DNA from 3 places in the Paenibacillus thiaminolyticus genome. Region 1 is predicted to be linked to each of the others. Evidence: riboswitches for the same ligand, from Rfam matches in the RefSeq annotation. Region 1 holds a riboswitch; each other region holds the start of a gene.
What was found. A riboswitch is a leader RNA that binds a small molecule or an ion and turns the genes downstream of it on or off. The one in region 1 is predicted to bind cobalamin.
Positions count from the first base shown of each region.

Region 2: linked by a shared signal. The riboswitch ahead of FLT43_RS11300 (ABC transporter substrate-binding protein) and the one ahead of metE (5-methyltetrahydropteroyltriglutamate--homocysteine S-methyltransferase) in region 1 are both predicted to bind cobalamin.
Region 3: linked by a shared signal. The riboswitch ahead of FLT43_RS12095 (1-propanol dehydrogenase PduQ) and the one ahead of metE (5-methyltetrahydropteroyltriglutamate--homocysteine S-methyltransferase) in region 1 are both predicted to bind cobalamin.

Region 1 covers NZ_CP041405.1:6,341,551-6,351,585, forward strand. The annotation lists gene FLT43_RS27900 (L-lactate dehydrogenase) at 1-105, opposite strand, end outside; gene FLT43_RS27905 (metal-sensitive transcriptional regulator) at 311-691, shown strand; gene FLT43_RS27910 (cation transporter) at 758-961, shown strand; gene FLT43_RS27915 (heavy metal translocating P-type ATPase) at 1,084-3,486, shown strand; gene FLT43_RS27920 (HesB/YadR/YfhF family protein) at 3,564-3,854, shown strand; cobalamin riboswitch at 4,149-4,337, shown strand; gene metE (5-methyltetrahydropteroyltriglutamate--homocysteine S-methyltransferase) at 4,654-6,972, shown strand; partial or broken gene FLT43_RS27930 (SDR family oxidoreductase) at 7,152-7,499, opposite strand; gene FLT43_RS30955 (hypothetical protein) at 7,469-7,636, opposite strand; gene FLT43_RS27935 (DUF3939 domain-containing protein) at 7,787-8,260, shown strand; gene FLT43_RS27940 (DnaJ family domain-containing protein) at 8,704-9,096, shown strand; gene glsA (glutaminase A) at 9,217-10,035, shown strand, end outside.
Region 2 covers NZ_CP041405.1:2,503,298-2,513,332, reverse strand. The annotation lists gene FLT43_RS11330 (nitroreductase family protein) at 1-89, shown strand, start outside; gene FLT43_RS11325 (phosphatase) at 182-640, opposite strand; gene cobD (threonine-phosphate decarboxylase CobD) at 986-2,083, shown strand; gene FLT43_RS11315 (adenosylcobinamide amidohydrolase) at 2,327-3,064, shown strand; gene cbiB (adenosylcobinamide-phosphate synthase CbiB) at 3,157-4,119, shown strand; gene FLT43_RS11305 (histidine phosphatase family protein) at 4,152-5,036, shown strand; cobalamin riboswitch at 5,156-5,377, shown strand; gene FLT43_RS11300 (ABC transporter substrate-binding protein) at 5,704-6,699, shown strand; gene FLT43_RS11295 (FecCD family ABC transporter permease) at 6,720-7,763, shown strand; gene FLT43_RS11290 (ABC transporter ATP-binding protein) at 7,760-8,695, shown strand; gene cobT (nicotinate-nucleotide--dimethylbenzimidazole phosphoribosyltransferase) at 9,117-10,035, shown strand, end outside.
Region 3 covers NZ_CP041405.1:2,685,031-2,695,065, reverse strand. The annotation lists gene FLT43_RS12115 (hypothetical protein) at 1-200, shown strand, start outside; gene FLT43_RS12110 (MurR/RpiR family transcriptional regulator) at 294-1,154, shown strand; gene FLT43_RS12105 (manganese-dependent inorganic pyrophosphatase) at 1,912-2,841, opposite strand; gene bluB (5,6-dimethylbenzimidazole synthase) at 3,336-3,977, opposite strand; adenosylcobalamin (AdoCbl) riboswitch at 4,248-4,399, shown strand; gene FLT43_RS12095 (1-propanol dehydrogenase PduQ) at 4,783-5,925, shown strand; gene FLT43_RS12090 (BMC domain-containing protein) at 6,124-6,477, shown strand; gene FLT43_RS12085 (EutP/PduV family microcompartment system protein) at 6,489-6,920, shown strand; gene FLT43_RS12080 (ANTAR domain-containing response regulator) at 6,968-7,540, shown strand; gene FLT43_RS12075 (sensor histidine kinase) at 7,542-8,963, shown strand; gene eutA (ethanolamine ammonia-lyase reactivating factor EutA) at 9,101-10,035, shown strand, end outside.

The sequences.
Region 1 (10,035 bases):
CAGCTCGGCGGCCAGCCCTTGGTTGAACAGGGCAAAGGCGTAGCTCGAACCGACGAAGCCGGATCCGATAAGCGCTACGCGTGTAACTTTCGTGAATTCACTCATGCTGATGGTGCCTCCTTATGTACGTGTGTACGTATGTAAATTCAAGCATATACAGGGCCGCGTGCAACGTATCGGCAGTCATGCTGATACTTTAAATTGTAAACAATTTGCGGGTAACAATTCAAATTCAAATGAAAATCATGAAAAATAGGTATTGCATAGGGTAGGGGGGTATGCTATGATGAGTCCAAGAGGTGGTGATAAGATGAGTTCCCGGGAAGACGCGCTTATCAGCAACGATGAATCAGTCAACGGCATAGAGGCGGGGGCTGGCGAGACGGCCTGCCATCGCCCTGAGGCAACTGGCGAACGGAAGAGCCATCATTCGGCCGAGATGAAGAAGAAGCTGATTCACCGTCTGAACCGCATCGAAGGGCAAGTGCGCGGCGTCAAGTCGATGATCGATAAGGATACGTATTGCGATGAGGTGCTGCATCAGATCGCGTCGATCCAATCGGCGTTATATTCCGTTGGACGGCTCCTGCTCGAAGGCCATATGAAGAGCTGCGTTATTGAACGGCTTCAAGATGGCGATGATGAAGTCATTGATGAGCTGCTCGTTACGATACACAAATTATTGAAATAGCAGGGCGTGTTCACAAAGGTCGGACCTTTTGCACAACCTCTAATCCATCCTGAGGAGGAATTAACAATGACTGAAGTAACTTGGAAGGTAGAAGGCATGACATGCGGACACTGCAAGCAGGCGGTCGAGAAGGCGGTTCAGGAGGCCGGCGGCGAGGCGCAGGTCGATCTCGGCTCCAAGCAGGTGAAGATTATGTACGAAGCGGCGAAGGTTCAGCCGGAGAAGATTCGGGAAGCGATCGAGGATCAAGGCTACGACGTCGTTTCTTAAGCGGCGGAAGCGGATGTGGCCGCTAGCATCCATCCATTATAGAGGAACTCCTTGCGGGGAGTTTTCTTTTTCGCTTGGAATATAGGGTGCAGGGGTATACTGAATAAAAGGAGTGACACAGAATGGCATCCAAGCAGCAGACCGTCAAAATCGAAGGCATGACCTGCGCTGCTTGCGCGACCCGGATCGAAAAGGGATTGAGCCGGATGGACGGCGTCGTGAAGGCGAACGTGAATTTGGCGGCAGAGCAAGCGACGGTGGAATATGACGAAGGACAGCTCTCGCTTCAGCAGGTCACGGATAAGATTGAGAAGCTGGGCTACAAGGTTCCGGCGGAGACGCTTGATGTGGACATCGAAGGGATGACGTGTGCGGCGTGCGCGACCCGGATTGAGAAAGGGTTGAAGCGTCTGCCGGGGGTCGACTCCGCCAATGTCAATCTGGCCGCCGAATCGGCCCGCATTACCTTTACCGGCTTGCGTCCGGAAGATATATTGCAGAAGATCGAACAGCTCGGCTATAAGGGCAAGGTGAAGACGGGGGAAGCGGGAGCGGAGGGGGCGCCGAACCGGACCGCGTTGCGGCTGCGCAACTCGTTCATCATCTCCGCTATCTTGTCGGTGCCGCTGCTCTGGTCGATGGTAGGACACTTCTCGTTCACCTCGTGGATCTGGGTGCCGGAATGGTTCATGAATCCATGGGTGCAGATGATATTGGCCGCGCCCGTTCAGTTCATTATCGGCGCCCGCTTCTACAGCGGGGCGTACAAGGCGCTGCGCAACGGCAGCGCAAATATGGACGTGCTCGTCGCGCTCGGAACGTCAGCCGCCTATTTCTATAGCGTCTATCTCGTATGGGAATGGATACGGGGGGGAACCCATCATCCGGATATGTACTTCGAGACGAGTGCGGTGCTGATTACCCTTATCCTGCTCGGGAAATGGTTCGAAGCGGCGGCCAAGGGCCGTTCTTCGCAAGCGATACGCGCCTTGATCGGCCTGCGGGCGAAGACGGCCACCGTCATCCGCGACGGCATCGAGCAGGAAGTGCCGGTGGATGATGTGCAGGTCGGCGACCGCGTCATCGTGCGGCCCGGTTCGAAGATACCGGTCGACGGCATCGTGCTTGACGGCACATCGACGATCGACGAATCGATGCTGACCGGCGAGAGCGTTCCGGTCGAGAAGGAGCCGGGCGACCGCGTGTACGGCGCGACGGTGAACGCGCAGGGCGCCTTCACGATGGAGGCGACGCAGGTCGGCGCCGAGACCGCGCTGGCGCAAATTATCCGCATCGTCGAGGAAGCGCAAGGCTCGAAAGCCCCGATACAGCGCATTGCCGACAAAATATCCGGCGTCTTCGTGCCGATCGTCGTCGGTATCGCCGTTGTCGTCTTCGGTCTGTGGTACTTCGCGATTGCGCCCGGCAACTTCGGGGAAGCGCTGGAGAAGCTGATCGCCGTGCTCGTGATCGCCTGCCCTTGTGCGCTCGGCCTGGCTACACCGACCTCGATTATGGCGGGGACGGGGCGTGCCGCGGAATACGGCATTCTGTTCCGCGGGGGCGAGCAGTTGGAAGGAGCGTACCGGGTGCAGACCGTCGTGCTTGACAAGACGGGCACCGTAACCGAAGGCGAGCCTTCCCTGACTGACTTCATCGCGAATGTTCCGGAACGCGAGCAAGAGCTGGCGCTCTTGGTGGCTGCCGCCGAGCGGCGATCGGAGCATCCGCTCGCCCAGGCGATCGTGAAGGGCCTCGACGCCAAGGGCTTGCGGGCGCTTACGCCGGAATCGTTCCAGGCGGAGCCCGGCTTCGGCATTATAGCCCGGGTTGATGGGCATGATATCGTTATCGGCACGCGGAACCTGCTGCGGAAGCAGGGCATTGATGCAGAGGAAGCCGAAGCGGAGCTGCAGCGGCTGGAGATCGAGGGCAAGACGGCGATGCTTGTCGCGGTTGACGGGCGCTGGGAAGGCATCGTGGCCGTAGCGGATCAGGTGAAGGCATCCTCGAAGGCAGCGATCAGCCGCCTGCACGGCATGGGCATCCGCGTCGTCATGATGACGGGTGACAATGAGCGAACGGCGCGAGCCATCGCCGGCCAGGTCGGGCTGGACGACGTGTTCGCCGAGGTCCTTCCCGAACAGAAGGCGCAGCATGTCCGCGAGCTGCAGCAGAACGGCACCGTCGTCGCGATGGTGGGCGACGGCATCAATGATGCGCCGGCGCTCGCGGCGGCGGATATCGGGTTCGCGATCGGAACCGGAACGGACGTGGCGATGGAGACGGCCGGCGTCACGCTGATGCGCGGAGACTTGAACGGCATCGCCGACGCGATGGAGATGAGCCGGCGGACGATGCGGAACATCAAGCAGAATCTGTTCTGGGCGCTCGTCTACAACAGTCTGGGCATCCCGGTGGCGGCAGCCGGCCTGCTGGCTCCTTGGCTTGCGGGCGCGGCGATGGCCTTCAGCTCCGTATCGGTCGTGCTCAATGCGCTGCGGCTGCAGCGTGTCAAATTGTAACCGGAAAGTCAAGGTTTTCAAGGCCGTGCCCGCATGGTATGATCGGATTACGGTCATAAGGTTAAGGGGGAACGAGCATGCACTTACGGGTGACAGCGGAAGCGAGTCAACGCTTTCAATCAGATTGGGGCTATACAGCAGGGGATACCGTGCGCATCTTCGTCCGATATAGCGGATTCAGTGCATCCGGGCCCTATTCCTTCGGCATAATGAAGGATCAGCCGCAGCATCCGGCGGTGTCGGAGACGGTAGACGGAATTACCTTTTTCATGGAGGAAAACGATCTGTGGTTCCTGGACAACCGCGAGCTGGTGCTGGATGCGAATGGCGAGGACATCGTCATCGTCCATGACGGTATGGCGATCTGACGGACGCGTTACAGGAGAGACTGTCCTCCGTCGCGATGATGGATAAGAATAGAAGCATTGCAGATGGAAGCAAGACTGCCGGGATCATTCCTGGCAGTCTTTTTTCGTTGTCCGCCCCTGCTATCATCTGTGGCCTGACGAAAGCAATCTCGTCCTGATTTTTCTGTACCGGTTGACAAGGATACGCTATGTCCCGTGAAATGAAATGAGGCAAAAAGAACTTGTCATTCCGCGCGCTTGCGTATATAATCATTCTCAATCGGACGAACGCCTCTGCTGAGGCACAGTCCGGATCAACAACATAGGGGAACAGGTGCTTTGCGTAACGGCAAAGCTTAATAGGGAAGCCGGTTCGAAGCCGGCGCGGTCCCGCCACTGTGACAGACGAGGCGCGGCTTATGAAGCCACTGGTCGATTGACCGGGAAGGCTGCCGCCACCGATGACGCTGAAGCCAGGAGACCTGCCTGTTCTGACAGCACTGTTTGTACCTACGGGAGATAGGGAAGTGTTCGTAGACTGGATAGCTCGGTTCGCATGCATGTGCACGGTCGGGTCTTATTCAATGCTCCGTTACGGACGTTTACGGGACATCTCTGTGCCTAGGGCTGGGATGTCCTTTTTTGCGTATGGTGATAGCGGCTCTATGCGTTCAGGGCGGGAAGCAGCCTGTCCCGAAGGAGCATGAAGACCCGCGGCAGGGTGTATTGCGATTTAATTCCTTGTTAACGGATAAGAATTATTGAATTTATTTTCCCTGTACTCCCGCTAGGAAGTTCCGATAAGGAGAGGAGACGCGACATGGCAAAAGGGCAAGTGATGACGAGTGTATCCGGGTATCCGCGCATCGGATACGACCGGGAATGGAAGAAGGCGTTGGAGCAGTATTGGGCAGGCAAGCTGACGTTAAGCGAGCTGGAGGCGGAGATGGAGCGGATCGAGCTGCTTCGCCTGGCGAAGCTGAAGGAGGAAGGCATCGATTTCATTCCTGTCAATGATTTCTCCTGGTATGATCATGTTCTCGATATGACGGCCATGTTCGGGCTGATCCCGGAACGGTTCGGCTACGAGGGCGGTCCGATTACCGCGGATCTGATGTTCGCGCTCGCGCGCGGCACGGAGACGGCGGTCGCCTGCGAGATGACCAAATGGTTCAATACAAACTACCACTATATCGTTCCGGAATGGGAAGGGAAGCCACCGGTGCTGACCGAGAATCGGCCGCTAGCCTCGTACCGGAGAGCGAAGGAGAAGCTGGGCATCGAAGGGAAGCCGGTGCTGGTCGGCCCGTACACCTATGTCCGCTTCATCAAGGGCATCCCGCAAGGCGAACGCCGGCAGGTGCTTGATCAGTTCGCTGATGTGTACGGCCGGATCTTGCATGAACTGGAGGCGGAAGGGGTCTCCTGCGTGCAGCTCGATGAGCCGGCCTTCGTGAAGCCGATGACGGCGGACGATTGGCAGGCGGCTCAAGCCGTATACGAGCGGCTTCGCCTAGCGGCGCCGGGCTTGACCATCTGGGTGCAGACGTATTTCGATTCGGTCTCGGGACTCGATTCGTTCCTGCAGCTCCCGGTGGATGTCTACGGCCTCGACTTCGTCCACGGGGAGGAGCGGAACGAAGCGGCGCTTCGCCAGACCGGCATTCCGTCCGGGAAGCGCGTCGCCTTCGGCATCATTGACGGGCGCAATATTTGGCGGGCCGACTTGCTTGCGGCGGCAACCTGGCTGGAGTCGATCGAGCCGATCGTGCCGCGGTCGCACTGGATCGTGCAGCCGTCCTGCAGTCTGCTGCATGTGCCGCTGACGGCGGAGCGGGAGGAAGCGCTGCCGGGGTATGTCCGCGGAGCGCTTGCATTCGCGGACGAGAAGGTGGCCGAGACGGTGCGGCTGGCCGCCCATCTGTCCGAGCCGACGGCGGAGAGCGCGGCACTGCTGGAAGCGAGCGCGGCTGACGTTCTCGCCTGGCGCGAGGAGCCGGCGCGGAAGCGTCCGCATGTCGTCGAGGCGGTAGAGCGCCTGATCCGGGATGCGGAGGCCGATGGCGGCCGCCGCGCGCCGTATGAGCAGCGGCGCGCAGCGCAGCGCCGCCGTTGGCCGGAGCTGCCGCTGTTGCCGACGACGACAATCGGCAGTCTTCCGCAGACGGCGGAGATTCGCAAGGCGCGGCTCCGCTTCCGTAAGGGCGAATGGAGCGCCGGGGCGTATGAGTCCTTCCTGCGCCAGGAAATCGAGCGTTGGGTGCGGATTCAGGAAGAGATCGGCATCGATGTGCTCGTGCACGGTGAATTCGAGCGTACGGACATGGTCGAATATTTCGGGGAGAAGCTGGACGGCTTCGTCTTTACGAAGTTCGGGTGGGTGCAGTCATATGGCTCCCGCTGCGTCAAGCCGCCGATTCTGTACGGCGATGTGGCTTTCCGCGAAGCGATGACCGTAGCGGAGACGGCGTATGCCCAATCATTGACGAAGCGGCCTGTGAAGGGAATGCTGACCGGACCGGTCACGATTCTCAATTGGTCCTTCGTGCGCGACGATGTTCCGCGCGAGCAGTGCGCTTATCAGCTTGCTTACGCGCTGCGCCAGGAGATTCAGGAGCTGGAGCAGGCGGGAATCGGCATGATCCAGGTCGATGAGCCGGCCGTGAAGGAAGGGATGCCCCTGAAGGCCGAGGATGCGGCGCGTTACCGGGAATGGGCGGTGCTCGCGTTCCTGCTGGCGACGAATGGGGCCGTGCCGGAGACGCAGATTCATACGCATATGTGCTACTGCGATTTCTCCGATATGGTGGAGACGATTCGCCGCATGGATGCGGATGTCATCTCGCTGGAGACAGCGCGCAGCGGCGGAGACATGGTTGATACGCTAAGGAAGGAGCGGTATGAGCTCGGCATCGGCTTGGGCGTCTATGATATTCACAGTCCGCGCGTCCCATCCGTAGGGGAGATCGAGCGCTTCATCGAGACCGCGCTGACGGTGCTGCCGGCCGAGTCGTTCTGGATTAACCCGGATTGCGGGCTTAAGACGCGCAATGAGCCAGAGACCGTAGCCGCGCTCAAGCATATGGTGGAAGCGACGGTGTCGGTGCGCCAAGCCCGTTCCGCGGCAGCGAAGCGGTAAGCCGGCGTGACGCGAGCGCGGGCGAGGCAGGCTCGGCTTACGGTGCCATGAAGCCGCGATGAGGATAGCCTAGCCTTGCCCGCATGGCTGCATCTCTCGCCATCGCGCCTCCCGTCATTGTGCTTCCCGTCACCGCGCTTCCGCCTTCGCGGATGCGCGGCGGCTGGGCGGCCTGCTGCCTACAGGAGCGACTCCGCTCCGTCAATGATGTTCTGGGCGCCGGTAATGTGGCTGGAGGCATCCGATACGAGGAACGCCACCAGATCGGCGACCTGCTCGGGCTTGCTGGGCCCATGTTCAAGCGGCTGGCAGCCTTGGGGATACTCGACCGGGATCGTGATGCGGTCTACGGACGGTCTTCGGTCCGTATTTTCAATGATATGGGTCTCGATGGCCCCGGGGCAGATGACATTCACGCGAATCCGATAGCGGGCCAGTTCTAGCGCCGCCATTTTGGCGAAGGCGATGTGGCCCGCTTTGGATGTGCTGTAGGCGCTCATTCCAAATCCGGAAAACTTGCGGCTTCCTTGATCGCGCTCTCGACGCGGGAAGCATCCTTCAGGTCGACATCGTACGTGATCGCCCGCCCTGGATAGAGGGCGTTCATCTGCTGTTCCGCCTCATAGGTCCGATCATCCTTCCGCTCGAGCAACGCGACGGTCATGCCCGCTTTCGCTTTTGCTACCTATTACCTCTGTAAATAGGTCCGAAAACAGAGGAAAGCAAAGGCATTCCATGTTATAATGGAACTGTAAGCGAATACATTATACTTGTTTCCTGAACACGATACAGGAACGGGAGAAAGGTGGGTTCGATGATGCGGTGGTTCAAGCGACGCAAGCCTTCTGCCCCCCGGCAAGAAGCGGTTCATGTTACGTTGGACGAGGTGAAGCGGGCGGTGCTCCAGTATGAGCAGGATATGCAGGAGCAAATACCCCGGACCACGCTGCTCCGTCCCGACCAAAGCATTGATTTGTCCCGATTGAAGCGTTACCTCGGCGGAATTTCGGATCAGCGCTTTTATATGTCCCGTATGACTTATGAGATTTTTGAGGAACAAGACATGCATATTCCGCTGTCCCTTGACGTTGTACAGGCGGCAGTTGACGATTATTTGGACCATCACGATGATTTGCCGGTCATTCCGGGAACCCGGAACCGCCAAGTTCATTACGACAAGCTGATCGAACGGCATTATTTAAAAGAGAAGCCGTCGATTCCGCTCTATTTGACGACAGAGCAGTTCATGCTGACCCATGAGCCCGACTGGACGGGGCGGCTGCACTAACCTGTGCGCAAGGCAGCAGCGCGAAGATAACAGGCACCGCGTCGCCTGCTGCCGTGGATATAGGCACGATGGGGATGCACAAGACCGGAGTTCCCGCAACGGGAGCTTCGGTTTTTTCATGGAGAAATGGCGGCTTGTTACATGATTCGGTCAGGCCGGATGGATTCGAACGAATGGAGTGAAAATGGATGCGGACCGCGGAAATGATGGGAACGGACCGAGGAGTATTCTAAATCTTTATGCAAGGCCAAGGCGACCCGTTGTGCATTCCGCATTTATATTGCGAATTTGATGAGCAGGGCTATTATTTCGAAGACCGGTTCGTGGATGAGTTTCGCGTTGTTATCATCAACTTAAAAGAGGCGGGCAATTCGTGTAAAATAAGAAAAGCCTCTGTTCATGGAGCTGGTTAAGGAATTTAGAAATCTATAGGGGGAACCCAAATGAGCATACTGAGCTGGATTGCCGAGCGCAAAATCGAAGCGGCGGTAGAAGAAGGCGTCTTTGACGACCTGCAGGGCAAGGGCAAGCCGTTGAAGCTGCAGGATCTGTCGCATGTACCGGAGCATCTGCGAGCGGGTTATTTGCTGTTGGATCATGCGGGTCTGCTGCCGGAGCGGCAAAAGCTGCGCCAGGAGATTGTCCGGCTGGAGCAGTTGCTCTCGGCCTGCACGGATGCGGAGGCCCGCGACGGCCTCCGCCGGCGTCTGACGGAGCGCCAGGTGCGGCTGGCCAAGATGTCGGAAGATCGCGGCTGGGCAGCGAATGAAGCATATTACCGGTATGAGAGCCGCATCCGGGACAAGCTGTCAGGCTCGGGCACGGAGAAGTGTTAGGGGGAAGGCGGCTTTCCCCGGCTCGAATGGCGCCAGGGGCGCGTAGGGAGCGTATGGAATGCCGCCTGCCTAGACACGCTATGGACATGATTGCGTGAAGCAAGGGAAGGATGACGCGGTATGATAGCAGCACATTGGAACGAATTGGAGCGGGAGCTGCCGCAGTGGCTGGAGGAGAGCCGCCGGATGGCGGCAGCCGGCAAAGTGGCTACCTATATTCCGGGTCTCGCTGAGGCAAGACCGGATGCGCTTGGCATCTCGCTGTGCGGGATACGGGGAGAACGAGTGAAGGCGGGCGAGACGGAGGAGCCGTTCACGATGCAGAGCGTGTCGAAGGTGTTTTCGCTGCTGCTCGCGCTCTTGGATAGCGGCGAGGCTGGGGTCTTCGCGAAGGTGGGCAAGGAGCCGACAGGCGATGATTTCAATTCGATTTTGAAGCTGGAACTGGTCGATCCCGGGAAGCCGTTCAACCCGTTCATCAATGCGGGAGCGATCGCGATCGCCTCATTGATCGAAGGCCGGACACCGGAGGAGAAGTCGGAGCGGTTGCTGGAATTTGTCCGGATGCTCGCGGATGATCCCAGCATCACCTGGAACAAGCGAATCTACGAGAGCGAACGGGAGACCGCTTACCGGAACCGTTCGCTGGCTTATTATTTGAAGGACAACGGCATTTTGGAAGGGGACGTGGAAGCGACGCTCGACGTCTATTTCCGGCAATGCGCCATCGAGGTCCGGACATGCCAGCTGGCGCGGATGGCGCTCGTGCTGGCGAACCGGGGTTGCGATCCGGCTACGGGACATTGTTATATTCCGAGAAAATATGTTCAGATCGCGACTTCGTTCATGACGACATGCGGGATGTACAACGCGTCGGGCGAATTCGCGCTTGAAGCCGGGATTCCGGCGAAGAGCGGCGTGTCCGGGGGCATCATGGCG
Region 2 (10,035 bases), 2.8 Mb from region 1:
TTGGGGTGCTGCGCATGGGGCATTTCGATGAGATTCCGCCGGCGCGCCCGCGTACGAACGCGTCGGAACGCTTCACCGAGCTATTTTAAAATCATACTCTGAACTGACAAGCGCAGGGCCTAGGGCCGCTGCGCTTGCTTCATGTTGTCAATGTCAGGAACGAAAGTAATCGTTTTCATAATTAGGAAAGGTCTGAGGAGTCGGTTTTCAGATAGCGGTAGTACAGCAACAGTTCGACCGTATACTTGATGATCCAGGCGGCCAACAGCACGCTGACCAGCAAATGGGCGCTGACGAGCGGGGACAGCAGCAGAGTACTTGTATCGGACACATAGATCAGATAGGCCGCGCAGCAGGCAACCGAGAATACGAGGAAGATCAATCCCATCTGGTTCGCCTGCAGCGAGATCAGACGTGACAATTCCTTGTCCTCCGGCTCGTCCTTGGACATGAAATTCACGAAGTACATGACGGCCTGCACGACGGCGGCGACGCCGAAAACATTGCGGGCCAGCGCCATCATCTCTGTGCTGTACAAACCGATGTCACCCTTGAGGCGAAACAGTATCACCCCGTAATAGGTGGTGACGATAATGGCGGCGCCCAGGGATGCCCATGATGTTTTGTGATGCACCGACATAATTGAACCTCCTTGAGCTTGACATAGCATTGCGCCAATACCGGTCTGCAATGTGATTATACAGCATTTAACAGTAGCGTTACAGTGTGCGATGTGCCAATGTTTTTCGGCATTTCGTAGAAAAGGAAAAACCGTTTGACGAATGGGTCTGCGTTACGCATAATGTACCATGAGAAATCATGCGCATCCTGCTTCCTCCGTCTGCCTTCAGGCTGGACCTGGGGAGTACGGAGCGTACGGCAGAACAAGGGCAGACCGGACCGATTGACGATGGCGAAGTTCCGTTGGAACAATCGCTATAGAGATATTGTACGCGACCGTCTGTCCGTCTTCAAGGAGGGGCTTATGGTCACAATTGAACGGTTTGGGCATGGCGGGGACGTATGGACGGCCGCGGAGGCTTTCGGACGATCGAGCGGAGAGTTCGTGGACTTCAGCGCGAACATCAATCCGCTCGGACCGCCGCCGTCCGTCATGGCGCGGCTCGCGGAGGAACTGGAGGGCATTATTCATTATCCTGATCCGGGGCACCGGCGGATGAAGGAGGCGCTGTCACGCCGCCTTCAGGTGGGCAGCGAGCAGCTGTTGATCGGCAACGGCGCGGCCGAATGCATGGCGCTGGCGATTCTGGCGCACGCGCCGCGCGCTGTCGGCGTGGTGGCGCCATGCTTCTCGGAATACGAGGCGCTGTCGCGGCAGTTCGGCGCTGACGTCGTGCGTGTCATCGGACAAGCCTCCCGGGATTACCTGGCAGACTGGCCTGATCTGGAACGGCTGATGGCGGATGCCGATGTCGTCTTCCTCGGCCAGCCGAATAATCCGACCGGCGCCGTATACGAACGGCGGGTGCTGGAGGATGCGGGCCGGCTGGCGGAGCGGAACGGCACGCTGCTGATTATGGATGAGGCGTTCATCGATTTTCTCCCGGATGAGGAGGAGGCGAGTCTGTTGCGGTTCGCGGCAGCCAGCCGGAACGTGCTTGTCATCCGGTCGCTGACGAAGTTCTACGCTATCCCCGGCCTTCGCCTTGGGTATGCGGCGGGCCATCCGGATACAATTCGCGCGCTTGCTTCGAAGCAGGTCACGTGGAGCGTGAACGGGCTGGCGCTGGCTGCGGGGGAAGCGCTGCTGCTTGATGAAGCGGCGGATGACTATGCGGAACGGACCCGAAGCCTGATTGCCGGCGAGCGGGAATGGCTATGCGGGCAGTTGACCGCGCTTGGCCTGCGGCTGTGGACGAGCCGGGCGAACTTCCTGCTCGTTGAGGCCGCGGCGCCGTGGAGCGCCCGGCGCTTGCAGGAAGAACTTGGACGCCGGGGAGTCCTGATCCGCAATTGTGACGGGTATGCAGGACTGGGGGCCGGACATTTCCGCATCGCGGTGAAGGATCGTCAGGCAAATAAACGTCTAGTCGAGGCCCTGCAAGCTGTGTTACATTTATAAGATGTGGATCCTGCAATGTGCAGAGGCCTTCTCCTGTTGGCTTTGCTCATTGCGAGGATATGAGGAACGAGTTGTGAGGATGTCCGGTATCGGGTCGATAGATCATTTTGATGAAGCCCGCTCTGGAAGTGCGTGTTCAAAAAGCCGGGTTTTCAAAACCGGGAAGGTGCCAGGAAAATCAGCACCTTTTAAGCTCTGTGAAGACAGAACGCAGACGGAGCGGACAAGCAAGGGGGAAGCGTGATGCAGCCTTGCCGCGAAGGCATTCGCAGCTATGCATCGGAAGTTATGTCCGGCGTGACGGTATGCTGGGGCAGCGAGACCATGACCGTGGAACTGCCGGAGCGGACTCCGGTATGGAGCAGCGCGGTATGGAACGGCGGCTCCAAGCTGGCGTCGCGCATCATGAACCGGATGGTTCGGACAGGGTTCGATTGCTCCGATCCGGCCGCATATATGCAGGAGATATGCCTCCAGCAAGGCTACGCGCCGGCGACGACGGTCGGCCTGATGACGGCGGCGAAGGTGACCCATGCGTCCGTGATGGAAGAGGAGGGCGACGGCTTCTCCTTGCTGTGCGTCACGACGGCCGGAACGGGCAACGCCGCCCGCGCCGGGCTGCCGCGGCAGGTATACTCCGCTTACGAGCCGCTGAAGCCGGGCACGATCAACACGATCATCGTGCTGGACGGCAAGCTCGCGGAAGCGGCGGTATGGAATGCGGTCATTACCGCTACGGAAGCCAAGTGCGCGGCGTTGGACGATCTGCGGGTGATCGACAAGGAGACGGGCCGCGTGGCGACGGGAACGACCACCGATGCGGTGGCGATCGCGATCGCCGACAGCGGACGCTACGAGGCCGTGCACCGTTATGGGGGCACCGCGACGACGCTGGGCGCCGCCGTGGGGCGGCTGGTGTACGGCACCGTGGCGGAGGCGGTGCGCACGCAGCGGGAAGACGACGGGCCGCTGTTCGAATAAGAGAAGCAGGCGCGCCACTGCCAGGCAGCCGGGGAACGGTGCCACGGCGGTGGAGGAACGGGCTGCAGGCAAGAGGAGTCAGGTGAGCAATCATGATCGCGGCTATAATAATCATCGCAGCATATGTATGGGATCGACTCGTTGGCGATCCAAGGTGGCTCCCCCATCCGGTCATCGGCATGGGGAAAGCGATCTCGGCACTGGAACGCCTTATCCGGAGAGCGGCTCCGTCCGAAGCGGCGCTCAAGCCGCTGGGCTTCTTGCTACCGCTAGTGATGGCGGGCGGGGCATTTGCCTTGACGTGGGGTGTGCTGGCAGGGCTCTATGCTATCAACGTCTGGCTGGGCGCGGCGGTTGAGGCGCTGCTCATCGGCACGACCATTGCCACCAAAGGGCTCCGCGATGCCGGAATGGCCGTCTATGGCCGACTGGTAGAAGGTGATCTGGCGGGAGCGCGGCGCGAGGTCGGCATGATCGTAGGAAGGGATACCGAGACGCTCGATGAACCGGAAATTACCCGCGCTGCCGTCGAGACGGTGGCTGAAAATATTATGGATGCCGTCATCTCTCCGCTCCTGTACGCGGCTATCGGCGGCGCGCCGTTGGCTATGGCCTATCGGGCTATCAATACATTGGATTCCATGGTCGGCTATAAAAATGAGAAATACGCCAATCTCGGCTACGCCTCCGCGCGGCTTGATGATCTGGCGAATTGGATACCGGCGCGCTTGACCGCGCTGTTGATCGTCATATGCGCCCTGTTCGGCTATGACGCGAAGCGGGCATGGAAGACGGCGCTGCGCGATGCGCCGAAGCATCCGAGCCCGAACAGCGGCTGGCCGGAAGCGGCAACCGCCGGGGCACTTGGCATCCGCCTTGGCGGATTGAATTGTTACAAAGGCGTATGTTCCTTCCGCGCCTATATGGGCGATCCCGTCGAGGAGACGGGAGGGGAACATATTGCGGCAGTGTGCAGGCTGCTGACCCGAAGCACACTGCTCTTCGCCATCCTGGCCGCAAGCGTCCTCTGGGCCTGCGGCGGATGGCTCCTGTAGACGAAAGGCGAATGAAGGAGTAATGGGATGAAATGAAACAAAAGCGCACATACAAAGCTCCCCCCGTTCGCCGCAAGCGGCGTCAAGCAGGAGCTAGACGACAAGCCCGGCCCAAGCCTCCGCGCTGCGGCACCCGGCATATCCGCCGCCGTTCAGGCGCATCCAGCGTCATCGTGCGGTTCGCGCTCGTCAGACATTCGCTGACGCAGGCGAATGTGGAGCGGCGGTATATCAGCTATACAGACAGCCCGCTTCTCCCGGAAGCGGAAGAGGTGCTGCGGCCGATGCGCAGGGCAGTCGCCCATCCGGCGCCGCTCCTGTATACGAGCGATATGCGGCGCTGCCGCGAGACGCTGGCTCAGCTGCGTCCGCGCGATGCGGGAAGGGCTCACGTCGATACGAGGCTGCGCGAATACGATTTTGGCATGTGGGAAGGCTTGACGTACAACGACCTGAAGGAGGATCCGGCTTACCGCCGCTGGCTGGATGATATGACCTCCGTTCAGCCGCCGCGCGGCGAGCCATGGCAGACATTCAGCACGCGGACGGCGCATGTCTGGTGGGAGATTCTGCAGAAGGCCGGGAGACAAACGGCTGTGGCGGCGGGACAAGGCGCCCGCGGACAGCGCCATCGGCGGGAATGCGAGCCGGACAGGGAAGGTTCTGATCCGGGCGGCGAGCGCTGCAGAACGGCCCGGCTGCGCCGGAAGCGGCCAGGCCGGGTAGGCAACGCGTATGAGGCGCGGCCTGATGTGCTGGTCGTTACGCACGGAGGAATGGTGCGGAGGCTGTACACGCTCGCATTCCCGAAGAAGACGTTCTGGGAAGCGACCGTCCCGATCGGGGCAGGGATCTTGATTACGGCTGCAAAGTCTCCCCGCCGCTGGAAGTTCCTGCGGGCGGAGCGGCTTCCTTGATGGAGCGAGCGGCGGGTGAGCGAGGGAACAGATAGATGCCCTGAAGTTTGTGAGGAATGTTATTGCAAGGATAGGGTAATTCCCCTATAATCAATAGTCAAGCTATGATGGAAAGACAAGCGAATAGTAATCTATCGGGTCCTTGCGCCGCACGAGCATTGAGCTTGTGCCCAAGGATAATAGGGAAGCCGGTGTGAATCCGGCACGGTCCCGCCACTGTAAATGGAGTGCTGCGCTCAGAATGCCACTGTCTGCGCGGATTCAGGTGAATCCGCTGATGGGAAGGCGAGCACAGCAAGATGCTCCTAAGTCAGGAGACCTGCCCGATAGGAGGACGAGTTATTTCCTTCGCGGAGAGGAGCGGCGTCATTGGAATGGACTTCCTGTTGCTGCTGAGCGGTCATGCTGTCTAACGGCGTGAGATGGCTTTGCAGTTCAGTTCGGAAGGTCCTATCCAGGAGACTGCGTTCCCCCGATCCTAGGATCGGGGGTTTTGTATTTGTGCGCTCTTTGACAATTCCGCCTCGAAGCGGATGGAAAAGTTGGTAAGGCAGGATGCCGCACCAGGAAGACTGGGAGCCAGCCCTTCCGCGTGAAGGGACGGCGTTCGCACTGCTTCGGCAATGAAGCAGGCATGATATTCAGGTAAGTGAGGGAGATAAACATGATGAACAAATGGTGGAACAGAACGATAGCGGTCGCGGCAGCGGCCGTGCTGGCTTTGAGCTTGGCGGCTTGCGGAGCGGCTCCGTCGAAGGAGGCGGACAAGGCTCCAGAATCTGCGCAGCAGCAGGAGAACGGCAATGCGGCTTCTGATGCCGCGAAGACAACCTATCCGCTGACGGTGAAGGATGCGACCGGGCATGAATTCACGTTCGACAAAGCGCCGGAACGGATCATTTCCGTATCGCCGGCAGAGACGGAATCATTATTTGCCCTTGGCCTTGGCGACAATATCGTGGGCGTGTCCGATTATGATGATTACCCGGCAGAAGCGACGCAGAAGCCGAAAATGGGCGGCATCACGAAACCGAATGAGGAAGCGATCATTGCGGCGAAGCCGGATGTCGTATTTAGCGGCATCTCGATGAAGGAAGAAGCCGTCAACAAATTCCGCGAGCTGGGCATTGAAATTTTCAAGGTCGAGCCGAAAACCTATGACGATGTAATCAGCAACATCGAGCTGTATGGTCTCATTACCGATCATCAGAAGGAAGCAAAAGAGATTACCGATCAGATGAAAAAGATGCGCGATGACGTCGCTGAAGCGGTCAAGGGCGTTACCGACAAAAAGAAGGTTTATATTGAATTTTCTCCGGGCTGGACCGTCGGCAGCGGCGAATTCATGAATGAGCTGATCGAGCTGGCAGGCGGCGTCAATATTGCGGCCGCGGACATGACCGGCTGGAACCAGATTAATGAGGAGAACATCATCAAGGAGAATCCGGACGTCATTCTGTTCGCGAAGGACCTTGTCGACAGCGAGACGAACAAGACGCTGGAGGACATTATCCGCGGACGCAGCGGCTGGGAAGCCATCACCGCGATCAAGGACAATCAGCTGTTCGGACTGGACAACAACAAGCTGAGCCGCCCGGGCCCGCGTGTGGCCGAAGCGCTGCAGGATGTGGCGAAGGCGATCTATCCTGATTTGTTCAAATAGATGATGGGATGGACATATCGATGAAAAAAGGGTTTGGCTTTGGAGTAGCGATGTTGGCGCTGCTCCTTTTATCTATTGTAGGCTGTCTGTCCGTCGGATCGGTGAAGATGCCAATGGGTGAGATTGCGAAAATATTGCTGCATCATGTTCCCGGACTGGAATCGCTCATTCCCGTCACCTGGGACGATGCTTCGGCGACCATTATGCTGAAGGTCCGCTTCCCGCGCGTCGTGCTCGCGATGCTCGTCGGCGCGTCGCTGGGGCTGGCGGGGACGGGCTTCCAGGGCGTGCTGCGCAATCCGCTGGCAGATCCGTACACGCTGGGCGTGTCTTCCGGGGCCTCCGTCGGCGCCGCGTTCCTGATCTACTTCGGCCTGCAGTATGCGCTGCTCGGCCAGTGGACGGTTCCGATCGTCGCCTTCGTGACCGGCACGCTGACGCTATTGGCCGTCATGCGCCTGGCGAGAGAAGACGGCAAGATCCCGATCGAGACGCTGATTCTGGCCGGGGTCGTTACGCAGGCGTTCCTAGGCTCGATCGTCTCCTTCCTCGTCGCGATGTCGAAGCAGACGATCAACGAGATTCTGTACTGGGTCATGGGAAGCCTGGCGCTGCGGGGCTGGTCTTTTTCTGCCGTGCTGGCGCCGTATATGGCGATCGGGCTCATCGCCCTGATCGCCTATGCCCGTCCGCTCAACCTGCTTGCCCTTGGGGAGCGGCAGGCGTCTCATCTCGGACTCAATGTCGAGCGCACGAAGTGGGTCGTTCTGCTCGTGTCGACGTTTATTACGGCGGCAGCCGTTTCCGTATCAGGGGTTATCGGCTTCGTCGGGCTCGTCGTCCCGCACATGATTCGGCTGCTGGTCGGCCCGGACTATCGCTTGATCGTGCCGTTCTCGGCTGTAGGCGGAGCGATCTATGTCATGTGGGCGGATACGATCGCGCGGACGGCGCTGGCGCCAACGGAAATACCGCTTGGCGTGGTGACCGCCTTCATCGGCGCTCCGTTCTTCGCGTATCTGCTAATCCGAAATAAACGGTCGAAACGGAGGAGATGGTCATGAAGACGGGAGCCGCGCATCGGGAACTTACAGCGAAGCCGGGGGCCTCATCCGGGCAGATCCGCCCGGGAGAGCCGATTCTTCAGGCCGAGCATATCAGCAAAAGCTACGGCAGCCGAACGGTGCTGAACGATGTCTCCTTGACCGTCCGCGCCGGGGAATGGGTCGGCATCATCGGGCCGAACGGCAGCGGCAAGTCGACGCTGCTGTCGCTGCTGTCCGGCGCCGATTCTCCTGCTGGCGGGCGCATCGAGCTGAAGGGGCGCACCCTGCGCTCCTACACGCGCAAATCGCTGTCGCAAACGATGGCGGTCCTGCTCCAGGAGTCGCTTCCGCCGATTGGATACACGGTCCGCGAGGTTGTTGAGATGGGCCGCTTCCCGTATCAATCCTGGTTCGGCTCGGAGGCGGAGGACAGCGGACCCTATATCGATTCGATTATGGAGCGGCTGCAGCTGATGGAACTGGAGGAGCGGCCGATCGACCGGCTCAGCGGCGGTCAGCGCCAGCGTGTCGCCCTGGCGAAGCTGATGGCGCAGTCGCCGTCTATCGTGCTGCTGGATGAGCCGACGACCTATCTGGACATCCGGTATCAGGTGCAGTTCATGGATGTCGTCCGCGACTGGCAGCAGGACTGCGGCTTGACGGTCGTCTCCGTGCTTCACGATCTGAATCTTGCAGCGTTGTATTGCGACCGGCTCGTCGTCGTGCATGAGGGGCGCATCGCAGCCGATGGCGCTCCGGAAGAGATGATGTCTCCGGATGTCATCGCACGCTACTTCGATACCCGCGCCGCCATCGTGCCGCATCCGGGGAACGGCCGTCCGCAGCTGCTAATGTGTCCGGCCCATACGGACGCAGAACAGAAGGCGGGAACAGAGGCACAGAAGGAAGAGGAAGCCAGAACAGTGGACGATGAAGCAGCCAGAGCATGAAGGCGACGAGAGATTGGGCAGCGACAACGTGAAGGCCGCGGCGTCATGAAGTCTTGTCAACGTGAATGCAGCGGCGTCATGAAGGCGCGTCAACGTGAAGGCAGAGACAACGTGAATGGAGCGGCGTCGTGAAGGGCGCGTCAACGTGAAGACAGCAGCGTCGTGAAGACGCGTCAATGAGAAGCAACGACAGCATGAAGGAGCGGTAACGTGCAGGTTACGGGGTCGTGAAAGCGGCGAGATCCGGTAACGAGGAAGCCATGAACGGGAATCAGGCTGATTCCACGGCATGGCGGGAAATGGAGTGACGAACACGCAGGAGAAGAATCATTTCTGTAATTGGGATGAACATCAATGGCAATGACAGCTAGCAACCAACTATGTGAAGACGGAGATGAATGAGATGAATGAGATGAATGCGATGAATGAACGGCTTAGCGAAGTAATTGGGCGGATCTCTGGTGTGGACAAGACGGCGATGGAGGCAGCCGCTGCGCATCAAAATCAGCTGACGAAGCCTCCGGGGAGCCTCGGGCTGCTGGAGGAGATAGCGGTTCAACTGGCCGGCATTACGGGGACAGTCACCCCTGAATTTAAGCAAAAGGCGATTGTTGTGATGGCGGGCGATCATGGCGTATGCGCGGAAGGGATCAGCGCCTTCCCGGCCGAAGTGACCCCGCAGATGGTAATGAACTTCCTTGCCGGCGGCGCAGCCGTCAATGTGCTGGCGCGTCAGGCCGGAGCCGAGGTCATTTGCGTCGATGTCGGCGTTAACGCCGATTTGAGCCATCCGCAGCTGCAATCGCGCAAGGTGCGCCGCGGAACCGGCAACATGGCCCAAGGCCCGGCGATGACCCGGGACGAGGCGGTGGCGGCGATACTGGCCGGCGTCGACACGGTGGACGAATGCGTTCAGGCTGGCAATCGCATGTTCTCTACTGGGGAAATGGGCATCGGCAATACGACGCCGAGCGCCGCTATTCTGTGCGCCTTGACCGGACTGGCGCCGGAAGAGACGGTCGGCCGGGGAACCGGCATCGGCGATGAGCAGTGGGCGCATAAATGCAACGTTGTGCGCCAGGCGCTCGAAGTGAACCAGCCTGATCGCAACGATGCGCTGGATGTGCTCGCGAAGGTCGGCGGGCTGGAGATCGCCGGATTGACCGGCGTCATTCTCGGCGCGGCGGCCCATCGGCTCCCGGTCGTCGTCGACGGCTTCATCTCCAGTGCGGCGGCGCTGGCAGCGGTGCGGCTCGCCCCGGCGGCGCAGCCTTATCTAATCGCTTCGCATCTGTCCGAAGAGCGCGGTCATGCCGCCTTGCTGGCCGAGCTTGGCCTGA
Region 3 (10,035 bases), 3.0 Mb from region 1:
TCAAGCTCGGAAGCTGGTATACGAAGAGATCAAGCGTGGTGAAATGCAGTGAAATCGCGGCGCATGCATTCTGCAAGACGATGCTGGACCTGCCCTGTATGCCGAATGCGCTCGATTACGCGTTTCTTGTTCAGACGGGGGAGATAGATGCAGGCGAGCTCCGCCGGAGGGCGGCAAAATGGAAAATGATGCTGGCCTGATTTTCTCATTGCCTCCCTTGATATGATATAATGGGGTGTGCTAACGAGGTTACCGGATAGCATTTTTCCCATTGGCAGTCAGGAGGAGGTACCATGTCTTCACAGGTTCCGGCGGTCATCGCAAAAATTGTATCGCAAACGCAAAAATTAACATACGGCGAAAATCAAATCGCCAATTTTGTTATACACAATCCGGAATTCATCACCCGTAACACGATTACGGCGATCGCGAATGAAATCGGCGTATCCGAGACAAGCATCAACCGTTTTTGCAAAAAGGTGGGCTTCAAAGGGTTCAACGATTTTAAAATCGCGTTTGCCCAGGATGCGTTTTACCGGGATATGCAGGCCAAGAAGAAAGAGAGACGCGAGATTAACGTCATTGATGCGCTGGCTCTCGACTATAACGAGCTGATCGTCAACACTTCGGCTCTTATTACAGAAGATCAGCTTCATCAAGTGGTCGAGCTGTTGAAGGGGGCGCGCCGAATCGTCCTCATCGGCTTGTTCGATTCGTTCCTCGCGGCCATGGCATTGAAGAACCGGCTCGCGATTATCGGCGTTCATGCCGATGCCATCAACGATAGCAGGGAAATGAAAATCGCGGCCTCCCAATGCGGTCCCGAGGATGTCGTCATCGCCTTCTCGCGTTCGGGTTCGACGCGGGAGATTATCGATGCCGTCTCCATCGCGCAGGTCAATCAGGCCAAGACCGTGGCAGTCACCTGTTATGACTCATCGCCGATTACGGAAAATGCGGTGGTTGATATTATTGCGCCGGATAAAATCTCGGTCAATAACAGCGCTTTTATGTCCAACCATATCACGTTTCTGTTTGTCGTCGATCTCATTATGAGCGTTTTCATTTCATCGGATAAGCAGTATTTGAAGAAAAAGCTGGACAGCGAAGGGATATTGGCCAGCGATCAGTCGATAACGAATTATTTTCTGTGATTTTTGGAAAAGGCGCTCTTGTCACGCAAATGCGTGGCGGGGGCGTTTTTTTAATAAATTTATGATCCGCCGCATAAAAAATGAATCGCCAAAAGCCCCCATGGACATTCTCAACGGCCTGATTTACGGGATACAAGAGACGGTGTTGGAACCTGGGGGAGTCATCGCCTTCTGGAGATATCGTTGCCTTTCTGGAGACATCGCCGTCTTCTCGAGGCATCATCGCCCCCTGTGGCTTGAACGTGTGGAGGGAATTGCTGCCATTTTACAGGAATTTCGGTTCAATGACTCCACATTGCGAGGAAATGCTGCGCATCTACATCATTTTAGTGCCTTTTGCTCCGAACCGAAGGGAATCGGGGGAAATTCCTGTAATTTTGCAGGATTCCCTTTCTGGTAGAGTCGTCCATATCGAATTGCTGTATTAAAGCAGGATTTTGCTTACCAAACAGGCTTACCGAATCGACGTGTCCCACTAGATCAGGATGAGAATGCCCTTCTGGGCTTATATGTACGTTATCCCAATGGGACAGGATAAGATGTCCTTCTATTTCTTATTACGCAGGAACAACAACTTTTTCCACATCTATTTGTACCTCGTTCCATCCAGGGAAGCTATCTGATGCCCCCTTGCCGATCTGGCGGTGATGTCAATGCAAGTAGGGGAGGAAACAAAACGGCGGGCCGCACTGGTAAGCGCGGCCCGGTCCATTGGGTCCACATCCGGTGGCTTGTCCTAATATCCGGCTGTGGGGATTTATTTGCTCAATGTGTCTGTCAGCACAGGCACGATTTGCTTCTTGCGGGATACGACACCTTTCAGGAGCGCGGTGTTGTTCTCCAAGCTTACATTGTATGCTTTCTCGACGGCATCCGACTTGGAGCCGAGCGCAATGGCGACAGAATTGCTGTTCAAAATATCGGTGACGACGAACACGAACAGGTCAAGGCCTTTCTTCGCGATCATGTCGGACAATGCCGCTTCCACTTCCGCTTGGCGAGACAGCACATCGTTCACGTCCACCGCGTTCACTTGCGCGATCTCCACCTTCGCGCTGCCCATGGTGAATTCCTTCGCGTCGAGCGAGAGCAGCTCCTCGATGCTCTTGTCGCTCAGGTCCGCACCGGCTTTGAGCATGTCCAATCCGTACTTCTCCGCATCGACGCCGGCGATAGCGGCCAGCTCGCGGGCGGCAGCCACGTCTTGCTCCGTGCAAGTCGGGGATTTGAACAGCAGCGAATCGGAAATGATGGCAGACAGCATCAGGCCGGCAATATTTTTGCTCATCGTCTTGCCGTTCTCTTTATACATTTTGTTCAAGATCGTAGCGGTGCAGCCAACCGGCTCTGCGCGGTAGTACAGCGGACCGCTCGTCTCGAAGTTCGCAATGCGGTGATGGTCAATCACTTCCAGCACCTGAACTTGATCAATGTCGTTGGCGCTTTGCTGACGTTCGTTATGATCGACGAGAATAACGCCGTTCACTTCGTTAGCCACGGTCTCTACCAGGCGCGGCGCTTCCGCTTGGAACGTATCCAGGGCGAACTGCGTTTCCCCGTTCACGCTGCCGAGGCGAACCGGCTCGACATCGAAGCCCAATTGTGTTTTCAAATCTGCATATGCAATGGCGGAACAAATCGTATCTGTGTCTGGATTTTTATGTCCGAAAATGAGAACTTTTTCCATGATGTTTACTCCCTTACAACGATATACTGGCGAGAAAATTATACCTTAGAATCCATTTAACAATCAAGGTTACAGCGGATGGCAGGCAAGATGATCGCAAAATCGAAGCCGCGATTTTAGCCATTTTCAATTCCAAACCCTTTTGTCAATACCCGGCGAATAATGAACAATTCTACTGGCCTTACCATCACATAGGAGTAAATAGTAACCTGAATCCGTGATCTTTGTTCCTTGAAAATGTGGGGAAATGAAAGGAATTAGCAGGATAACTGCTGCAGCAAACCAGTTGCTGGAGGAAAAAGTACCGCTATGACGGCTTAGGGGCAGAAGCTGTAGGAAAGCTACAGCTTCTGCCTGGATCGTTTGCACGAGAAGCACAGCAACGGACAGGGCGGGGGGCTATTCCTGTACCCGTAATATGTTCTAAATTGCCCAGAACAAAGCCGATGACAAGTAACAAGCTAAATAACTATAGCTTGTTACAATCCATTCGCTTATTGTTCTCCCCATTTATTATGAAATATTAGATTTTCAAGAGATTTTCGTTTTTCCCACTTCACTTGTTCTAAAATGGGAGCAGAAGGGTAGTCGTCCGTATATCCAATGGAAATTAAAGCAACAGGGTCAATGTGCGGAGGTATTTGCAAAATATCTCGAACATCATTTTTTTTGTAAAAACTTACCCATCCCATGGCTAAGCCTTCTACACACGCCGCTAACCACATATTTTGGATTGCACATGCTGTAGAGAGAATATCCGTCTCCGGAATCGAATTTCGTCCTAGTACATGCGAGCCCCCGCTTGTTGGATCACAGGTGACACAGATCGTTAAGGGTGCCTCTTTAATTCCTTCAATTTTTAAACTTAAAAATTGGGTAGCGCGCTCTTCTTCGTAATGAATCGCCAAAGCTCGTCTTTCTTTTTCTGTCGCCCAAGCTAATCTCTCTTTGACTTCCATAGAATCCACGATAATGAAATTCCATGGCTGCATAAATCCTACAGAGGGTGCATGGTGTGCCGCTTGTAAAATTCGGTCGATAATCTCTTTTGGTACAGGATTCGGAAGAAAATTCCGAATGTCTCTTCTTTTATAAATGACATTATAAACGGCTTCTTTTTCGATCTCATTAAACATGTGATGCGCCTCTTTCATTCTTTATCGTGTCTCCATCATCCATTGTAGCTATCCTTTGATAATGTGGATTTTTTCTTTCTCTACGATATCATAGGTTCCACATATTCGACAAATTACATCAATTTTCTACTTAGGCGCTTGACATTTTCATCACATTTCGATGTAAAAGTACCGGTACTTCTTGTAGTAACATTTCTGATTGATCGCGCCCTCTTGCCAATCCCCTTTTTTGTGCTATAATGGTGTCGAATGGACGACCATTCACGTCATGCACAACAGAAGAAGTTATAGGCAATGGAAGTTTGGTGCAAATCCAACGCGGTCCCGCCACTGTGATAGACCGAATTCACGGTCTTAAGTCAGGTCTTTTGCCTAGTAACTTTGAAGGACCAGTCATTTCGAGGCGAAAGTGGCTGGTTTACGAGTCTAGTGACGATAACCGCCTCGCTAGGCTTTTTTTAGGTTCCAGGAAGGCAGCCGACGCTGATGTCGGCACAGCCGGGTGGTCGCCGCCGAACAGATACGATGACGTATAGCTTAGGAAGCAGGGACGTTCTTCAAGGCCGAGGAACGGATGCACAATGGCGTGCAGGTCCCTTTTTTTACTGCCTGCCGATAGCGGCAGCCGTGATCGGGCGGGTTGACGAATGTCCGGTTGACGGTGTAGAGTGATGGTAGACAATTGAATGATGACGAGTTGCACAATGGCGTGCACCTATATCATAAGCGAAGAGGCTTTTAAAGGAATCCGTTCTTTTAAAAGTCTCTTTTTTTATTGCGAACTACTTCATTGGAGGTGCCTGTTATGGACAAAATATCGATGAAAACCGACATTTATCTGGGGCAAGGCGCGTTGGATCGCCTGATGGAATGGCGGAATCAACGAATCTTCATCGTCACCGACCCGTTCATGGTCAAGTCGGGGATGATTAACATGCTGTTCGAACGGCTGCATGAGAGCAATGAGCAATACATTTTCAGCAATATCGTGCCCGATCCGCCAATCGAGATCGTGACCGAGGGCGTGGAAGCGCTTGGCGCGTTCCAGGCCGATCGGATGATTGCGATTGGCGGCGGATCCGCGATCGATGCGGCCAAGGCGATGAAGATTTTTGCCCAAAAAATATTGAATCAGCACAATATGCCGTTCGTGGCGATTCCGACAACGAGCGGAACGGGCTCGGAAGTGACGTCATTCTCCGTGATCAGCGATAAGAAGAAGAACATTAAGTACCCGCTCGTGTCTGATGACATGCTGCCGCAGGAAGCGATTTTGGACCCGGAATTGGTCAAGAGCGTGCCGGACTTCATTACCGCCGATACGGGGATGGACGTCCTGACTCACGCGATCGAGGCCTATGTGTCCACCAAAGCGAATGATGTGTCCGACGCTTTGGCAGAGAAGGCGATCAAGCTGGTCTTTGCGTATTTGCCGCGAGCGCACAAGGACGGGAACGACCTGGAGGCGCGGGAGAAAATGCACAATGCCTCCTGTCTGGCGGGCATGGCGTTCAATATCGCGTCGCTTGGCCTCAATCACGGCATCGCCCATGTGGCCGGAGCGAAGTTCAAGATTGCGCACGGGCGCATGAATTCGCTGCTGCTGCCGCATGTGATTGAATTCAATGCCGATTACAAGCCGGGCTACGGCAAAGAGGAAAGCAATGCCGCGGCGGTCAGATATGCCGAAATTGCCAAGATATTGGGACTGTCGGCACCGAATCCGAAGAGCGGCGTTCGCAGCCTGGTTCAAGCGATCAAGCAGCTGCAGAAGCAATTGCGCATGCCGCAATCACTGCGGGAATGCAACGTGGACGAAGCGCTGCTGGAAGAGATGAGCCCATCGATTGCCGAAGGAGCGCTCAAGGACGGCTGCACGGCCACGAATCCGCGCGTTCCGGCCGCTCCTGACGTTGTCGAAATTTTGAACAAAATGTTTCAATATTAAGTAATCAAATAAATACCATGCGTGTTCAGGTTGACAACGTTTGCAGCTACAAAGTATAGTAAAAGTAACACAAAGGCGTGTTGCATACGATCAAAGCGAAGAGGCTTCTTAAAAATTCCACGTGAACTTTTAAGGGGTCTTTATGTTTTTTTATGGCTATTTGATGTTGTTTCTCACAAAGAAATGAGTGATGAGAGTATGGACCAACATAACGAAAAGCAACGCGTCATTCAGGAGTACGTGCCAGGGAAGCAGGTCACATTGGCTCATATTATCGCGAACCCGAACCCGGATATTTACAAGAAGCTGGGATTGGGGAGCGAAGCGCAGGATGCCATCGGCATTATGACCATCACGCCAAGCGAAGCCTCCATTATTGGCGCGGACATCGCGACCAAGGCGGCCGGCGTGCAGATCGGCTTCGTTGACCGCTTCAGCGGATCGCTCGTCATTACAGGCGATGTCTCATCCGTGGAGTCGGCCGTGAACGAAGTTCTGCTGGGCCTGCATAACATTCTTGGCTTCTCGGCTGCGAAGATTACGAGAACGTAGGAGAAGCGCACATGAAGACCATCATTTTCGCCGGCAGCACCGGCTCGGGCAAGACGACGCTGTGCCAATGGCTGCATGGCCAAGAGATTGCTTACAAAAAGACACAAGCTGTGGAGACCTTCGACCAAGCGATCGATACGCCGGGGGAGTGCATCGAGAACCGTTATTTGTACAAGATGCTGCTTGTCTCGAGTGTTGACGCCGATGTCATCGGGCTTGTGCAAGATTGCACAAAAGAAGAAAGCTATTTTCCGCCGGCCTTTGCGACGGTCTTCGCCAAGCCGGTCATAGGAATCGTGACCAAGACAGAGCTCGCCCGGACGGATGAGGATATCGCGCAAGCGAGAGCTTATTTGCAGGCGGCGGGCGCAGAGCGCATTTTCGAGGTCTCGACGATGGAGAACGTGGGAGTGGAAGCTCTTCGGGCATACTTGGAGGAGTAGGCGGTTAGCCAGATACAAGCAAATATCGACATTGAGGTGCATGATACATGAATGGAAAAATTGTAATAGTCGACGACGAACCTATTACAAGAATGGATATTCGTGAGATGCTGGAAGAGGCGGACTACAACGTAGTAGGCGAAGCTTCTGATGGGTTTGAAGCCATCGAATTATGCAAAAAGCATCTGCCCGACCTGGTCATCCTGGATGTTCAAATGCCCATTCTGGATGGGTTGAAGGCGGGTAAACGAATCATTTCAGAGCAGCTGGCGGGCGGAGTTATTCTTCTGACCGCATTCAGCGACAAACAGACGATTGAAAAAGCAACCTCTATCGGTGCGCTTGGTTATCTGGTGAAGCCGCTCGATGAAAAGTCGTTCATTCCCATGGTTGAAGTGACCATAGCCAAAGGCAAGGAAATACGCAAGCTGGAACAAAATCTATCGAAGCTGTCGCAGAAGATGGAAGAGCGGAAAGCAGTGGAAAAGGCGAAAGGGATTCTGATGAAGGAAAATGGCTGCACCGAAGAGGAAGCCTATCAGACCCTGCGCAAACTCAGCATGGATCGACGGTGTCCGATGATCGAAATTGCTACAACCATCGTCATTTCCTATGATTGAGATCAAAGAACGGATTCGGCGGCTGTGCAAGCGGCACACGGCACTGACGGAGTCGGATATCGTCCGGCTGACGGAGATAGCCGAGTCGTTCGAATCGTCCGAAGTGAAGGATGATGTGTTCATCGATGTCCTGTCCGGCGTGGGCAATGAGGCGATTGTGGTGTACCACCGTCGTCCGGATGACGGCAAATCGCTGTATCAGCGCCCTGTCGAGGGCGAGAAAGCGCTGCGCGAGAACGAGCCCGGCGTTCTGAGGACGCTGGAGACCGGAATCATGTCGCAGGGTCTCATCGCCAACACGCAGGAAAATCATCTCGTCCGGCAGACGGTGTATCCCATTAAAAACCAAGACGGCGTCATTGCGGTCGTCATCTATGAAAAAGATGTGAGCGACAATATTCAAGCCCACTTCAATGTCACGGGATCGCAATACGAAGACGGCGAGATGTCCTCGATGCTGACCGCCATGCTGCGGTTCAAGGATTCGATCATCAATCAGCTGGAGGATGCGGTTCTCGTCTTCGACAAGCACGGATTTTTGAAGCTGAAGAACAAGAAGGCGGAAGCCTATTACCGCAAGCTTGGCTATTTGGAGGATATTCAGGGCTTGCATTATGATAATCTGTCGCTGGATCAGACGATTTTCTCCGACGTGATGAAGCAGTACTCCACCTCTCCTTCCTGTCCGCTGACGACAGATGTGAAGGTAGCGGGCTCTTATTATCAGGTGAAGCGGTTGTTCATTGCGGAGCGGGATCTGTGCATCGGCGTCATCCTGCATGACGTGACGGAGATCAAGCACAAGGAAGCAGAGATTGTCTCCAAGTCGGTGGCTATCCGCGAGATTCATCACCGGGTCAAGAACAATTTGCAGACCGTGGCGTCGCTGCTCCGCATTCAGGCGCGGCAGTGCGACAGCCCGGAAGCCAAAAAATGCTTGAACGACAGTGTCAGCCGGGTGCTCGCCATTGCGGCGACCCATGAACTGTTGTCGACGGAGATCGATGCGCAGGTGGACCTGCTTGACGTCATACGGCTCATCGCTTCGAATATCGAGCGCTGCTTCGTCGATTGCAACAATGTCAAAATCAACATTGCTGCTTCGCAAAGCATCTGCCTGGACAGTGATCGCACGGTAGCGATCGCGCTCATTGTGAGCGAGCTGGTGCATAACAGCTATGAGCACGCGTTCGGGGATTGCTGCTCGGACGGCACGATTACGGTCAACGCGCAGCTGGATGGCGGGTTGGTCACCGTGGTCGTGGCGGATGACGGCGTTGGCTTCTCCGTGAAGGACGGTTCCACCAAAAGCTTGGGATTGTCCATCGTCCGCAGCTATGTGAAGGACAAGCTGAAGGGCAAGCTTGACATCGAGTCCGGCCCGTCGAGAGGCACGACCGTGGCGTTCACCTTCAAAAAATAATAATGAATCGGGCTACAAGGATGTAGTTCCGTAAGCAAAGAGGCTTAAGGTTACCCATTCCCGTCAAGCGGGAGGGGGATATAACTTTAAGCCTTTTTGCGTGCATATATGTGTATCAAGCGATGGGGGGGAGAGACGTGAACGAGCAATTGCTAAGCGTTGGCATCGATATGGGAACCTCGACGACCCAGCTCGTGCTGTCGAAGCTGCATATTCAGAACCTGGCATCGTCCTTTTCGGTGCCCCGCTTGGTCATTACGGACAAAGAAGTGGTCTACCGGAGCGATATCTGCTTCACGCCCGTGCTGGCGGACAACCGGATCGACGCCGGGCAAATCCAGACGTTCGTGCAGGAGCAGTACCGGAAAGCCGGCATCCGCAAGGAAGAAATCCAGACCGGCGCCGTCATCATTACCGGCGAGACGGCCCGCAAGGATAACGCCAATGAAGTGCTGCAGTCGCTAAGCGGCTTCGCCGGAGACTTCGTGGTCGCCACCGCAGGCCCGGACCTGGAAAGCATCATTGCCGCCAAAGGCGCGGGGGCCCATACGTATTCCAAAGAGCATTCGACGTCCATCGTCAATATCGACATTGGCGGCGGGACCAGCAATCTGGCCTTGTTCGCTGATGGGGAGCTGCTGGACACGGGATGTCTCGACATCGGGGGCCGCCTGATCAAGGTCGACCAACGGACGCACGAGATTACGTATATCGCGCCGAAGATCAAGCGGCTCGCGGAACGAAGGGGATTGCAGTTGGCCCTTGGGCAGCAGGTGACGCCGGCCGCGCTGGAGCCGATCATCGGGGAGATGGTGAAGCTGCTCGAGGAAAGCGTCGGGCTCCGGCCGCCGGGTGATTTCTACGACACGATCGTCACTAACAAAGGGCTGAAGCTGGACCGGGACATACCGTGCATTTCCTTCTCTGGAGGGGTGGCCGATTACGTGTACCAGGAAGCGTCGGGCGATGTGTTCCAGTATGGAGATATCGGAATCCTGCTTGGGAGAGCGATCGCCGCTTCCCCGTTGAGGCAGCAGATGACCGTGGCGCGATCGGCTGAGACCATCCGGGC